3 regions of the Nonomuraea sp. ATR24 genome follow, and region 1 is predicted to be linked to each of the others. Evidence: riboswitches for the same ligand, from Rfam matches in the RefSeq annotation. Region 1 holds a riboswitch; each other region holds the start of a gene.
The links. Region 1 has a riboswitch for cyclic di-AMP ahead of ACBI99_RS00885 (hypothetical protein). Riboswitches for the same ligand answer to the same signal wherever they lie in the genome.
Positions count from the first base shown of each region.

Region 2: another riboswitch for cyclic di-AMP. It lies ahead of ACBI99_RS32860 (NlpC/P60 family protein); the one in region 1 lies ahead of ACBI99_RS00885 (hypothetical protein).
Region 3: another riboswitch for cyclic di-AMP. It lies ahead of ACBI99_RS36170 (hypothetical protein); the one in region 1 lies ahead of ACBI99_RS00885 (hypothetical protein).

Region 1 is NZ_JBGNUU010000001.1:185,061-188,560, forward strand. It holds gene ACBI99_RS00885 (hypothetical protein) at 62-856, opposite strand; cyclic di-AMP (ydaO/yuaA leader) riboswitch at 1,025-1,156, opposite strand; gene ACBI99_RS00890 (DUF5302 domain-containing protein) at 1,323-1,523, opposite strand; gene ACBI99_RS00895 (CBS domain-containing protein) at 1,619-2,062, shown strand; gene ACBI99_RS00900 (rod shape-determining protein) at 2,106-3,074, shown strand; gene ACBI99_RS00905 (hypothetical protein) at 3,080-3,500, opposite strand, start outside.
Region 2 is NZ_JBGNUU010000017.1:14,070-17,569, reverse strand. It holds gene ACBI99_RS32870 (RDD family protein) at 33-1,310, opposite strand; gene ACBI99_RS32865 (amino-acid N-acetyltransferase) at 1,396-1,965, opposite strand; cyclic di-AMP (ydaO/yuaA leader) riboswitch at 2,232-2,379, shown strand; gene ACBI99_RS32860 (NlpC/P60 family protein) at 2,383-3,378, shown strand; gene ACBI99_RS32855 (LuxR C-terminal-related transcriptional regulator) at 3,403-3,500, opposite strand, start outside.
Region 3 is NZ_JBGNUU010000020.1:137,902-141,401, forward strand. It holds gene ACBI99_RS36165 (TetR/AcrR family transcriptional regulator) at 61-591, opposite strand; gene ACBI99_RS36170 (hypothetical protein) at 647-1,606, opposite strand; cyclic di-AMP (ydaO/yuaA leader) riboswitch at 1,614-1,755, opposite strand; gene galT (galactose-1-phosphate uridylyltransferase) at 1,821-2,903, opposite strand; gene ACBI99_RS36180 (DeoR/GlpR family DNA-binding transcription regulator) at 2,900-3,500, opposite strand, start outside.

The DNA.
Region 1 (3,500 bases):
CGCCCGGCCGGGGGACGGCTCGGACGCCTGAGCTCCTTGCTGGGTCAGCTGCCCGTCAGGGTCAGCGGCCCATCAGCTTGCGGAGACGGTCGCGGCCGAGGATCACGCCGCCACCGGCCAGGGCGAGACCGCCGGCCAGCACGGCGCCGCCGACGCCACCGGTCTCCTCGCCGGCCGCCGCGGCGGCGGGCTTGGAGCCGCCGCCCGCGGGGCGCTCGCTCGCGGTGTACGCGGCCGGGGCGACGCCGCCGCTGCCGGGAGCCTCGACGCGGGGCTTGTTCTCCTCGGTCTTCTTCTCCGCCAGGATGGTCGGCGGCTGCGCCGGGTTGCGGTCCACGCGCGACCAGGCGCCGGTCGAGAAGGCCACGGGGTGGTTCTTCTTGCCCACGCCGTCGCCCCACTTGGTGATGACGTACTGGACCTCGATGTGGCCCTTGCCGCCGTTGCCGTCGACCATCAGCGTGCTGGAGTTGAACTTGCCGCCGGTCAGCTCGGCGAACGTCTTGGCGTCCAGGTCGAGCATGATGCCGTTGTTGGACGGGTTGCCGGGACCGCGGTCACCCACGAAGAAGGGCATCTTCTTGCCCTTGTAGACGACGTAGCCCTCGGTCATCAGCGGCCAGCTCGGGCTGGCGGCCAGGCCCTTCTGCATGGGCTTGCCACTGGCGGGCAGACCCGTGTCACCGGCGCGGCCGGAGGAGTCGTCCCAGAAGTAGGACGCGGTGGTCGCGCCCTTCAGCAGCACCTTCTGGCTCTCGTCGACGTCGGCGTGGGCGGCGCCGGCCCCGAAGGCGAGGGCGCCGGCGGCGGTGGCGGTGAGCAGGGCGAAGGAACGCATGCCGATACGAGCAGACATGAAAAAGTAAAGTCCTCTGTTAGGCAATGGGGAAAAGCGCTCACTCAGAAGGGCGTAGCCGGGCAGAACGCCAAACGGTCGCTACGCGGAGCGCGAGAAGTTCGGGGAAGTGGTGCCGCTCAGTGGGCGCGGGCTGGGGGTACGACGCAGCGGTACATCACAGGTAGGGTGTCCTCTCCATCTCGCCTACCGGGTTAGCTGACGGGTTCGGGCGTGGAGATGCCCTACCGGCCGCGAGGGCCGGATTCACCCCAGAAGTTGGGTCCCCGGTTCCCGTGAGGGATTCGGCGCCAGGTGGCCGCCTCTTCCTGGTGAAGGGCTAGGTCACCACCTGGTAACGCCACCCAATGTATATGCCAAACCGGACAAACGCAAAGGTAACACCATGAATCAGGCGAAGATCTACCTAGGAGGGTCAAGAAAAGGGGGGCACGGCATTGCCGTACCCCCCTGAAACGCCAGGATCTCAGCCGCCGCTCTTGCGCCTGAAAGATCGCTTGCTGGCAGCCGGCCCGTGTGCCCCGTGAATCTTCGCGGCGTCGGCGCCCCTGCCACCCGCGCTCGTGCCCGCGGCCTGGTTGCGCTTGCGCTCCAGCGCCTCGCGGAACTTGCGCTTCATCTCGTCCTCGGGAGTCTCGCTGACTTCCGGCTCCGGTGTTTCCGCCATGGAGGACCTCCTGGTGTTGAGGGACGTACACAGCTTCGCACGATCGCCCACACGGCGCGAAACCGGGACGGCCGCCCAGCGGTTAGGGTGAGCCTGTGCGCGCACGCGATCTCGTCAGCGACTTCCCGACCGTGACGCTCGACACCCGCGCGGCCGACGCCGCCCGGCTGCTGGCCGAGCACGGGCTGCCGGGGCTCATCGTGCTCGACGACGACGGCCGTCCGCGCACGATCCTGCCCGGCACCCAGGTGCTGCGCCTGGCCGTCCCCCGCTACTGCCTCGACGACCCCGCCCTGGCCAGGGTCGTCGACGAGGAGCACGCCGACGCGTTCATGCGCGGCCTCGGCGAGCGCACGGTCCGCGAGACCCTGCCCGAGCAGCCGCGCGAGCTGCCCATCGCCGACGGCGACGCCACCCTGCTGGAGCTGGCCGCGCTCATGGCCCGCACGCACAGCCCGCTCGTCGCCGTCGTCGACGACGGCGCCCTGCTGGGCGGCGTCACGCTCCAGGCGCTGATGGGCCAGTCGCTGCCGCACTAGCTCCTTGGTGTTGCCTTGACCCGATGCCGGGCAGATTCCGGTCATGGTGAGCCCGCTCGGCCGGGATCTCGCGATCGATCTCGGCAGTGTCAGCACCCAGATCCACGCACGAGGCCGGGGCATCGTGCTCAACGAGCCCACGGCCGTCGCGCGAAGTCCCGAGACGGGCCGGGCCGTCAGGTTCGGCGCCCAGGCCGTCTGCTGCGGCGACACCTGCTGGCCGGTGCGCGGCGGTATGCCGGGAGACCCCGAGCTGGCCCGGCTCCTCATCCGCCACTTCGTGCACAGGGTGCACAAGTTCACCAGGCCGCGCCTGGTCATGGCCCTGCCCGACGGCTGCTCGCCGATCGTCGCGCGGACCCTCGGCGACCTGGCGTACGAGGCCGACGCGCGCGGCGTGGTCCTCGTGCCGCACGCGCTGGCCGTGGCCCTCGGGGCCGGAGTGGCGCTGGACGAGCCCGCCGGCGCGATGGTCGTCGACATCGGCCCCGGCCTCACCAGGATCGCCGTCCTGGCGGGCGGCGACGTGGTGACGGCCGCGTCCGCCGGCGTCGGCGGCGACGACATGAACCGCGCCATCGCCCGCCTCGTCGAACACCGGCACGGCATCCTCATCAGCGAGAGCGAGGCCGAGGCCGTCAAACGCGACGCCGGCACCGCCTGGAAGCCGCTGCACCGCCAGGTCCTCGTCCACGGCCACGACCCCGAGACCGGGTGCGAGCGCGTGGTCACGGTCCCGGTGCACGACCTCTACGAGGCGACCAGGCAGCCGGTCGACGCGATCGTCCGGGCCGCCGCCCGCGCCGTGGAGCACTGCCCGCCCGAACTGGCCGCCGACCTCGGCGAGCGCGGCGCCACCCTCGCGGGCGGCGGCTCCCTGCTGCGCGGCCTGGCCCGGCGGCTGCGCACCGCCCTGGCCATCCCGGTCCGCCGCGCCGACCAGCCGGTCGAGACCGTCGCCCTGGGCCTGGCCCGCTACGTCGACCGCCGGTGGCCCGGACGCACGCCCTAGGCGGTCTACTCCTGGGAGGCCGTGCGCAACGCCCGGTAGAGCAGGCGCGGGTCGCCCAGATGGTGGCGCAGCAGCTTCTCCAGGCCGCCGATCGGGACGAGGTTCTGCGGGGCGCGCGGGTCCTTGTAGTCGACGCCCGCCAGCGGCGGCAGCGCCAGCGTGAGCTCGTCGGCCAGCCGCGTCACCTGGGCGGGCTCCAGCTCGGCGCTCGCCTCGCACCGCGCGATCCCCGCCCACGGGGTCGAGGACCGCACCGGAAGCCGGACGTACCAGGCGTGCCGCCGCCAGCTCGTCCCCATGAGGAACACCGGCGTGCGCTCCCCCGGCGCGAGCGCCGACACGACCGCCGACTGCGGCGGCGGCAGGTAGGCGGTGTGGTGGGTCTTGATGTAGCCGACCGTGTTGGGCAGATGGCTGCGCCCGCGC
Region 2 (3,500 bases), on a different contig from region 1:
GATGCCGGCCCCTGTTTCGCTGTTGCTGAGACTTACTTGATCTTGACCACCACGGTGTTCGCGAACTTGTCGGCGAACGTCTGCTGCAGCGGCTTGTCCCAGAGCTGGGAAGCCGCGTTCAGCAGAACGAGGACGCCGCCGAGAAGCGGGCCGAGGAGCGGGATGACGCCCAGGACGTAGCCGCCCCAGGTCCCGCCGGCCCGCTTGAGCGCGGCGTCGTTGGGCAGCCCGCCGGACGGCATCGCATGACCCACCTGGACGACCTTGATGCCCATGACCATCTTGCCGACGGTCTGGCCGCTCATCTTCGTCATGAAGAAGTCGTAGGCCACGTAGAGCGCGGCCAGGAGGAGGTACTGGATGACGCCGACGATGAGGGAGCTCGCGATACCCGTCGTGACGCCGGTGACCGAGTTGTAGCTGACGACAAAAAAGATGCCCAGGATGAGGTTGATGATGAAGTAGACGACGCCGAAGATCAGGCCGTCGACGATCCTCGCCACCAGGCGCTGCCACCATTCCGCCAGCGGCGCGGGGGCGCCGGGCGGCTGGATGCCCACCGGCTGGCCGTACTGCTGCCCGTACTGGGGCTGGCCGTAGCCCTGCTGCTGACCGTAGGCGGGCTGGCCGTACTGCTGCTGCCCGTACTGGGGCTGCTGGCCGTACTGCTGCTGCCCGTAGCCCTGCTGCTGGCCGTAGTCGGGCTGACCGTACTGCTGCTGGCCGTAACCCGGCTGCGACTGCGGCTGCTGGGCGTAAGCCTGCTGCTGACCGAAGTCCGGCTGGCCGTACTGCGGCTGCGACTGCGGCTGCTGGGCGTAACCCTGGCCGTAGTCGGGCTGGGACTGCGGCTGCTGACCATATTGCTGCTGGCCGTAGTCGGGCTGGGACTGCGGCTGCTGACCATACTGCTGCTGCTGGCCGTAGTCGGGCTGGCCGTACTGGGGCTGCTGGCCCGACGGGGGCTGCTGGCCGTAACCCGGCTGGGACTGCGGCTGCTGACCGTACTGCGGCTGCTGGCCGTAGCCCTGCTGCTGACCGTAGTCCGGCTGGCCGTACTGCGGCTGCTGGCCGTAGCCCTGCTGCTGGCCGTAGCCCTGCTGGGGCTGGCCGTACTGGGGCTGCTGGCCGTAACCCTGCTGGGGCTGCTGACCGTAGGGGGGCTGCTGGCCGTAGGGGTCGTCCACGCGGTAGCCGACGACCGTCGCGTCGGGGTCGGGCTGCCCTTGGGGGCGTCCTGCGTTCTGGCCGTATTCAGGGGAGTTCTCGGGGGAATCGTCCTGTGGATACGGCGGCTGTCCTGTGCTCACCGTGTCACCTCGCTTCGAGTGCGCATGTGGCACGTGTCAGGGCACATGCCTGTCCTGCCCAACGTATCGACATAGGTATCAACAATCACCTTTCTCGGCAGTCAAGGTCCGCGTCACCCGATGTCAAGTGGAGCAGCATGCGTGTGTTGCCCAGGGTGTTCGGCTTGACGTGTTCGAGGTCGAGGAACTCTGCGACGCCCTCGTCGTACGAGGCCAGGAGTTCGGCGTACACCTCGGGTGAGACGGGCGTGCCCTGGATCGTACGGAACCCGTGCCTCGCGAAGAAGTCCACCTCGAAAGTGAGACAAAATACACGTTCCAGCCCAAGCTCCCGAGCGGTCCTGATGAGAGCCGAGACCACGCGATGGCCGATGCCGAAACCCCTGGCCGAGGGGTGCACGGCCACGGTGCGGATCTCGGCCAGATCCTCCCAGAGCACGTGCAGCGCGCCACAGCCGACGACCTCGCCGCCCCGCTCGGCCACCCAGAACTCCTGGACGTCCTCGTACAGCGTGACGGTGGCCTTCTCCAGCATCTTGCGCCCGACGCCGGCGTAGGTGTCGACCAGGAGCTTGATCGCCCTGACGTCCCTGGTCCGCGCGCGCCTGACGAGCACTTCGGTCTCGGGGACCGCTAGCTCGGCGACCTGCTCCATGGCCATCCAGAGTACAGACCCCATTACGGCTCGCCCCAAACTCCCGGACCGTCACTGTGCGTGCACGCTCCGGATTGCACGATTCCTACAGTTTCACGATCGGGCGAACTTGGGGCAAAGAGGGCATAAAGTCTTTTCTGTACGGCTCGCCACGAGATCACCTTGTGACCCGTCGGTTGTGAAACCTCTACAGACTCGGCAGTTCCGGTTGAGCAGGAACCAGGAGTGCATTAGTGTCCAGCGACGATGTCACCCGCGCACACCGCGCGGTCGACACGCCCAATCCCCGCGAGGGGAGCCGGGGACCCGCCGGCGGCGTCAACCCGCTGCCAGGGGTGAATCCGAGCCACGCTCGGTAGGGCTGCTCCGGCCCGAACCCGTCAGCTAACCCGGTAGGCGTCAACGGAAGGAGCTTGGTTGGACAGGCGCTCTGGCAAGAAGCGATTCGGTGTCGTCGGCTTGGCCGCCGTGGCCGCACTGGTCCTCGCTCTGCCCTTGGGCTCACCAGCCTCCGCCGACCCCAAGCCTTCGCTCAAGGAGCTCTCCGAGCAGGTCGAGGAGATGCACCTGGAGATCGAGACGCTGGCCGAGCAGTACAACGGCCAGCGGGAGAAGCTCAAGACGGCCCAGAAGGCCGCCGACAACGCCAAGAAGACGCTGGCCGCCAGCGAGGCCGAGCTGGCCGACAAGCGCTCCAAGGCGATCCTGCTCGCGCAGACCACCTACATCAACGGCGGCCTGTCGGGCACCCTGGCGTTCGTCAACTCCGACGACCCCGAGGGCTACCTCGACCTGGCGGCCACCAACTACGCGATCCAGCAGCAGCAGGGCGAGGAGATCCTCCAGCTCACCAAGGCGATGCAGGCGGCCGAGCGGGCCCGCGCCGGCGCCAAGGCCCGCATCACCGAGGTCTCGAAGATCGTCAAGGACCTCGACGCCAAGCGCGACCGGATCGTCAAGCTCGTCGGCAAGGTCGAGAGCAACCTGTTCAGGCGCGCGCTCGGCGAGGCCGGCCGGCCGGGCACCCCGGCGGTCAAGGTCAACCTGCCGATCCCGGGCTCGGGCAAGGCCGCCCAGGCCGCCAAGTGGGCGCTCACCCAGCAGCTCAAGCCGTACATCTGGGGCGCCGAAGGGCCGCGCGGCTACGACTGCTCCGGACTGGTGATGGCCGCCTACCAGCAGGTGGGCATCTCGCTGCCGCACTACACCGGTGACCAGTGGACCGCCGGCCGGCACATCTCCAGGGAGGAGCTGCGCGCGGGCGACCTGGTGTTCTTCTACAACGACCTGCACCACGTGGGCATCTACCTGGGCGGCGGCATGATGGTGCACGCGCCGCGCACCGGCGACGTGGTGCGGATCGCGTCCATCGCCCGGCGCCCCTTCGCCGGAGCCGTCCGCATCGCCGACTAGCGGCGCCAGAGCCGGCCAGCGGCCTTAGATGAGCTGCCTGCGGGCAGCCCAGGCCACCGCCTCGATCGCGGTGGCCACGCCTATGCGGTCGCAGATGCCGCGCAGTCTTCGCCGCACGGTGC
Region 3 (3,500 bases), on a different contig from region 1:
TCTACATATTTTCTGGGCATAAAAAGAGCCGCCTCCGTGGCGGGGAGGCGGCCCCAGGGGTCAGCGCAGCAGCCCGGCGAGCACGGCGGCGACGCGGTCCAGCGGCTCCCGGCTGCGGTGCGCCTTGGCCAGCAGCAGCGCCCCCTCGATCAGCGCCAGGACGGTGACGGCGAGATCGTCGGCGTCCGGCCGCCCCGCGAGCCGCGCCCGCAGGGCGGCCTCCCACGACGTGTAGACCTCCGAACACGCCTGCTGGAGCGGGTCGCTGGCGGCGGCCATCTCGAGCGCCACGGTGGCCACCGGGCAGCCCTTGCGCCAGCCCGACTCCTCCAGCCGGTCGCCCAGCAGCCGCAGCACCTCGTCCACGGCCAGGTCGTCGAAGGCCGACCCGATCGCCGCCCCGGCGCGCCGGATCGACTCGCCGACCAGCTGGTCCTTGCCCTCGGGGAAGTGGAAGTACAGCGACCCGCGCGGCGCCCCGCTGGCGGCGATCACCTGGTTGAGCCCGGCATTGGCATAGCCGCCCGCCTCGACCAGCTCCTGGGTCGCCTCCAGGATCCGCAGCCGGGTCTCGGCCCCCTTCTTGCCCATGCCGAAAAACTAGACCGATCTACATATTCTGTCAACGCCGAGCCGGTCGGCCACGTCAGTGCATCGAGATGTGGACGTGGTCGTAGTGGTTCTCGGTGATGCTGCCGCGGTTGGACATGGCGTTCCAGCCGGAGCCGTGATTGATCCGCTGCTTCCAGATCACGTACTTGACCCCGAGCTTGTCCCGGTTCTTCACGGTCCATTCGGCGATGCGGTCGCCGAGGGCGTTGTTGGCCGCGGTGGGCATGGAGCCGCCGGCGCTCATCATGAAGTCGCAGGCCCGCCCCAGCGGGTGCTCGCCGCTGGACCCCGAGCGGAAGCAGCCGACGCTGAACGGCAGCTTGAAGCTCTTCTCGATCTGCGCCTTCATCGCCCGGGTGCGGGCGGTGATGTTGTCGGTGCCGCTCGGCAGCTGCGGGGCCCAGGTGCCGTCGGAGCGCCGCCCGGTGCTGAACGGGATCAGGTCCTCCAGCTTCTTCTCGATGTCGCCGATGACGTCCTCGGCCTCGTCGCGCTGCTTGGCCACCTCGGTCGTGTCGGCGCTGAGCCGGCGGGCCAGGGCGGCGGCCGCGTCGGCGGCCTTCTTCTGCTCGTCGCGGGCGGCGGCCACGCCGGCCACGATGGCCTGCTGCTCGGCGGTGAGCTGTTCGACCACGGCCGCGCCGGCCCCGTCGGGCGGCACCATGTAGTAGGGCAGGCCCAGCGTGCCGCTCTGGTAACGAAGTCTGGCGAGCTCGCCCACCTTCAGCTGGGCGGCGGCGAGCGCCTGGTCGGCGGCGGCGAGCCGCTTCTTGGCCGCCTCGGCGGCCTCGCGGGCCTTGGCGAGCTCGACGCGTTTGGCGTTGTAGCGCTCGATGAGCTGGTCGACCTTCTTGTTGAGCTGCTTCAGGTCGCCGCGGAGCTGGCTCTCGGACGGCTTGGGCTCGGCCGCGGCCGGTGCTGACCAGGTGGCGAACGTCATCGCTGCCGCGGTGACGACGCCGATGGCAAGTCGCGTGGGGGACGCTGACGCCACGTGCGGGGTTTCCTCTCCCTCTGCCGGCCGGGTTAGCTGACGGGTTCGGGCATGGGAGTCGCTTCCCTACCACCGAAGTGGATTCACCCCAGGTGCGGATGGGTCCCCGGCTCCCGGGCAACTCGCCCGGGATTAGGCGTACACGGTGCTATGACCGTGCTTGAAGGGATATTAGTGGTAGATCACGAGTAATGCGACATCAATCGGAAATCAATTAGTGATCTACCTGTGATCGAAGCATGCGTGCCGCCTCTTCCGGGAGCACGTCGTTGACGAAGGCTCCCATGGCCGACTCCGATCCCGCCAGGTACTTCAGCTTGCCCGGCGCCCGCCGGATGCTGAACAGCTCCAGATGAAGATAGCCCAGCTCACGGTCCTGCCGGACCGGCGCCTGGTGCCAGGCCGAGATGTACGGCATCGCGACGCCGAACAGCCCGTCCAGCGCGCGCAGCACCGAGGTGTAGAGCGGGGCGAACGCCGCCCGCTCGGCCTCCGACAGCGCCGCCAGGTCCGGCACCCGGCGATGCGGGTAAAGATGCACCTCGAACGGCCACCGCGCGGCGGCGGGCACGAACGCCGTCCACAGCTCGTTGGCGGCCACCACCCGGGTGCCCGCCTCCCGCTCGGCCGCCAGCACGTCGGCGAACAGGTTGCGCCCCGGCCGCCGCGCCGCATAGCGCCTGGCGGCGCCGAGCTGCAGCTTGGTGCGCGGCGTGACGTACGGATAGGCGTAAATCTGGCCGTGCGGGTGGAAGAGCGTGATGCCGATCTCCTCGCCCCGGTTCTCGAAGCAGAACACCTGCTCCACGCCCTCGATCGAGGACAGCTCGGCCGTGCGGTCGGCCCACGCCTCCATGACCAGCTCCACCCGGTCGTCGGAGAGCTGCGAGAACGACGAGGAGTGCTCGGAGGTGAAGCACATCACCTCGCACCGCCCCACCCCCGGCCGGACCTCGCTCAGCCCGCCCACGTCCGCGTAACTGCCGAGATTGCGGGAGAACGACGGGAACCGGTTCTCGAACACCACCACGTCGTAGTCGTCCGCCGGGATCTCCGACGCCCGCTCTGCGGACGACGGGCACAGCGGGCACTCGTCGGCCGGAGGCAGGAACGTGCGCGTCTGCCGGTGCCCGGCGACCGCGATCCACTCCTCGGTCAGCGGGTCGTAGCGCAGCTCCGACGCCACCGGCCGGGGATCGAGCGGCCGCCGGTCGATCGCGCTCCGGTCGGCGTCGTCACGCCGGTCGAAGTAGATCAGCTCCCGGCCGTCGGCCAGATGGGTGATGGTGCGCTTCACTGCGAGCCCTCCGCGATGATCAGTTCGCCGGCGCGTTCGGCCAGCTCCGTACGTGCCTCCTGGGGCAGCCCGGGGTCGCTGATGACCACGTCGGCCTCGCGCAGCTCCGCGATCGTGCTGATGCCGACCGTGTTCCACTTGGTGTGGTCGGCGGGCACGACCAGCCGGTGCGCGGCGCTGACCAGCTCCCGGTCGGTCTCGGACTCCAGCAGGTTGGGCGTGGTGAACCCGGCCCGCACGCTCATCCCGTGCACCCCCAGGAACAGGGTGTCCACGTGCAGGCGCCGGATCGCGGCCACGGCCACCGGGCCGACGAGCGCGTCGGAGGGGGTGCGGACGCCGCCGGTGAGCACGACCGTGCGATCGGCGCGCGGATTGCGGTGGAAGACCTCGGCCACGGGGATCGAGTTGGTGATGACGGTCAGCTCCGGCACCCCGATCAGGTGACGGGCCAGCGCCCACGTCGTGGTGCCGGCCGACAGGGCGACCGCGGTGCCGGGCCGGACGAGCTGGGCGGCGCGCCGCGCGATGGACTCCTTCTCCTGCTGCTGGCGGGCCGACTTGGCGGTGAAACCCGGCTCCTCGGTCGAGCCGGGG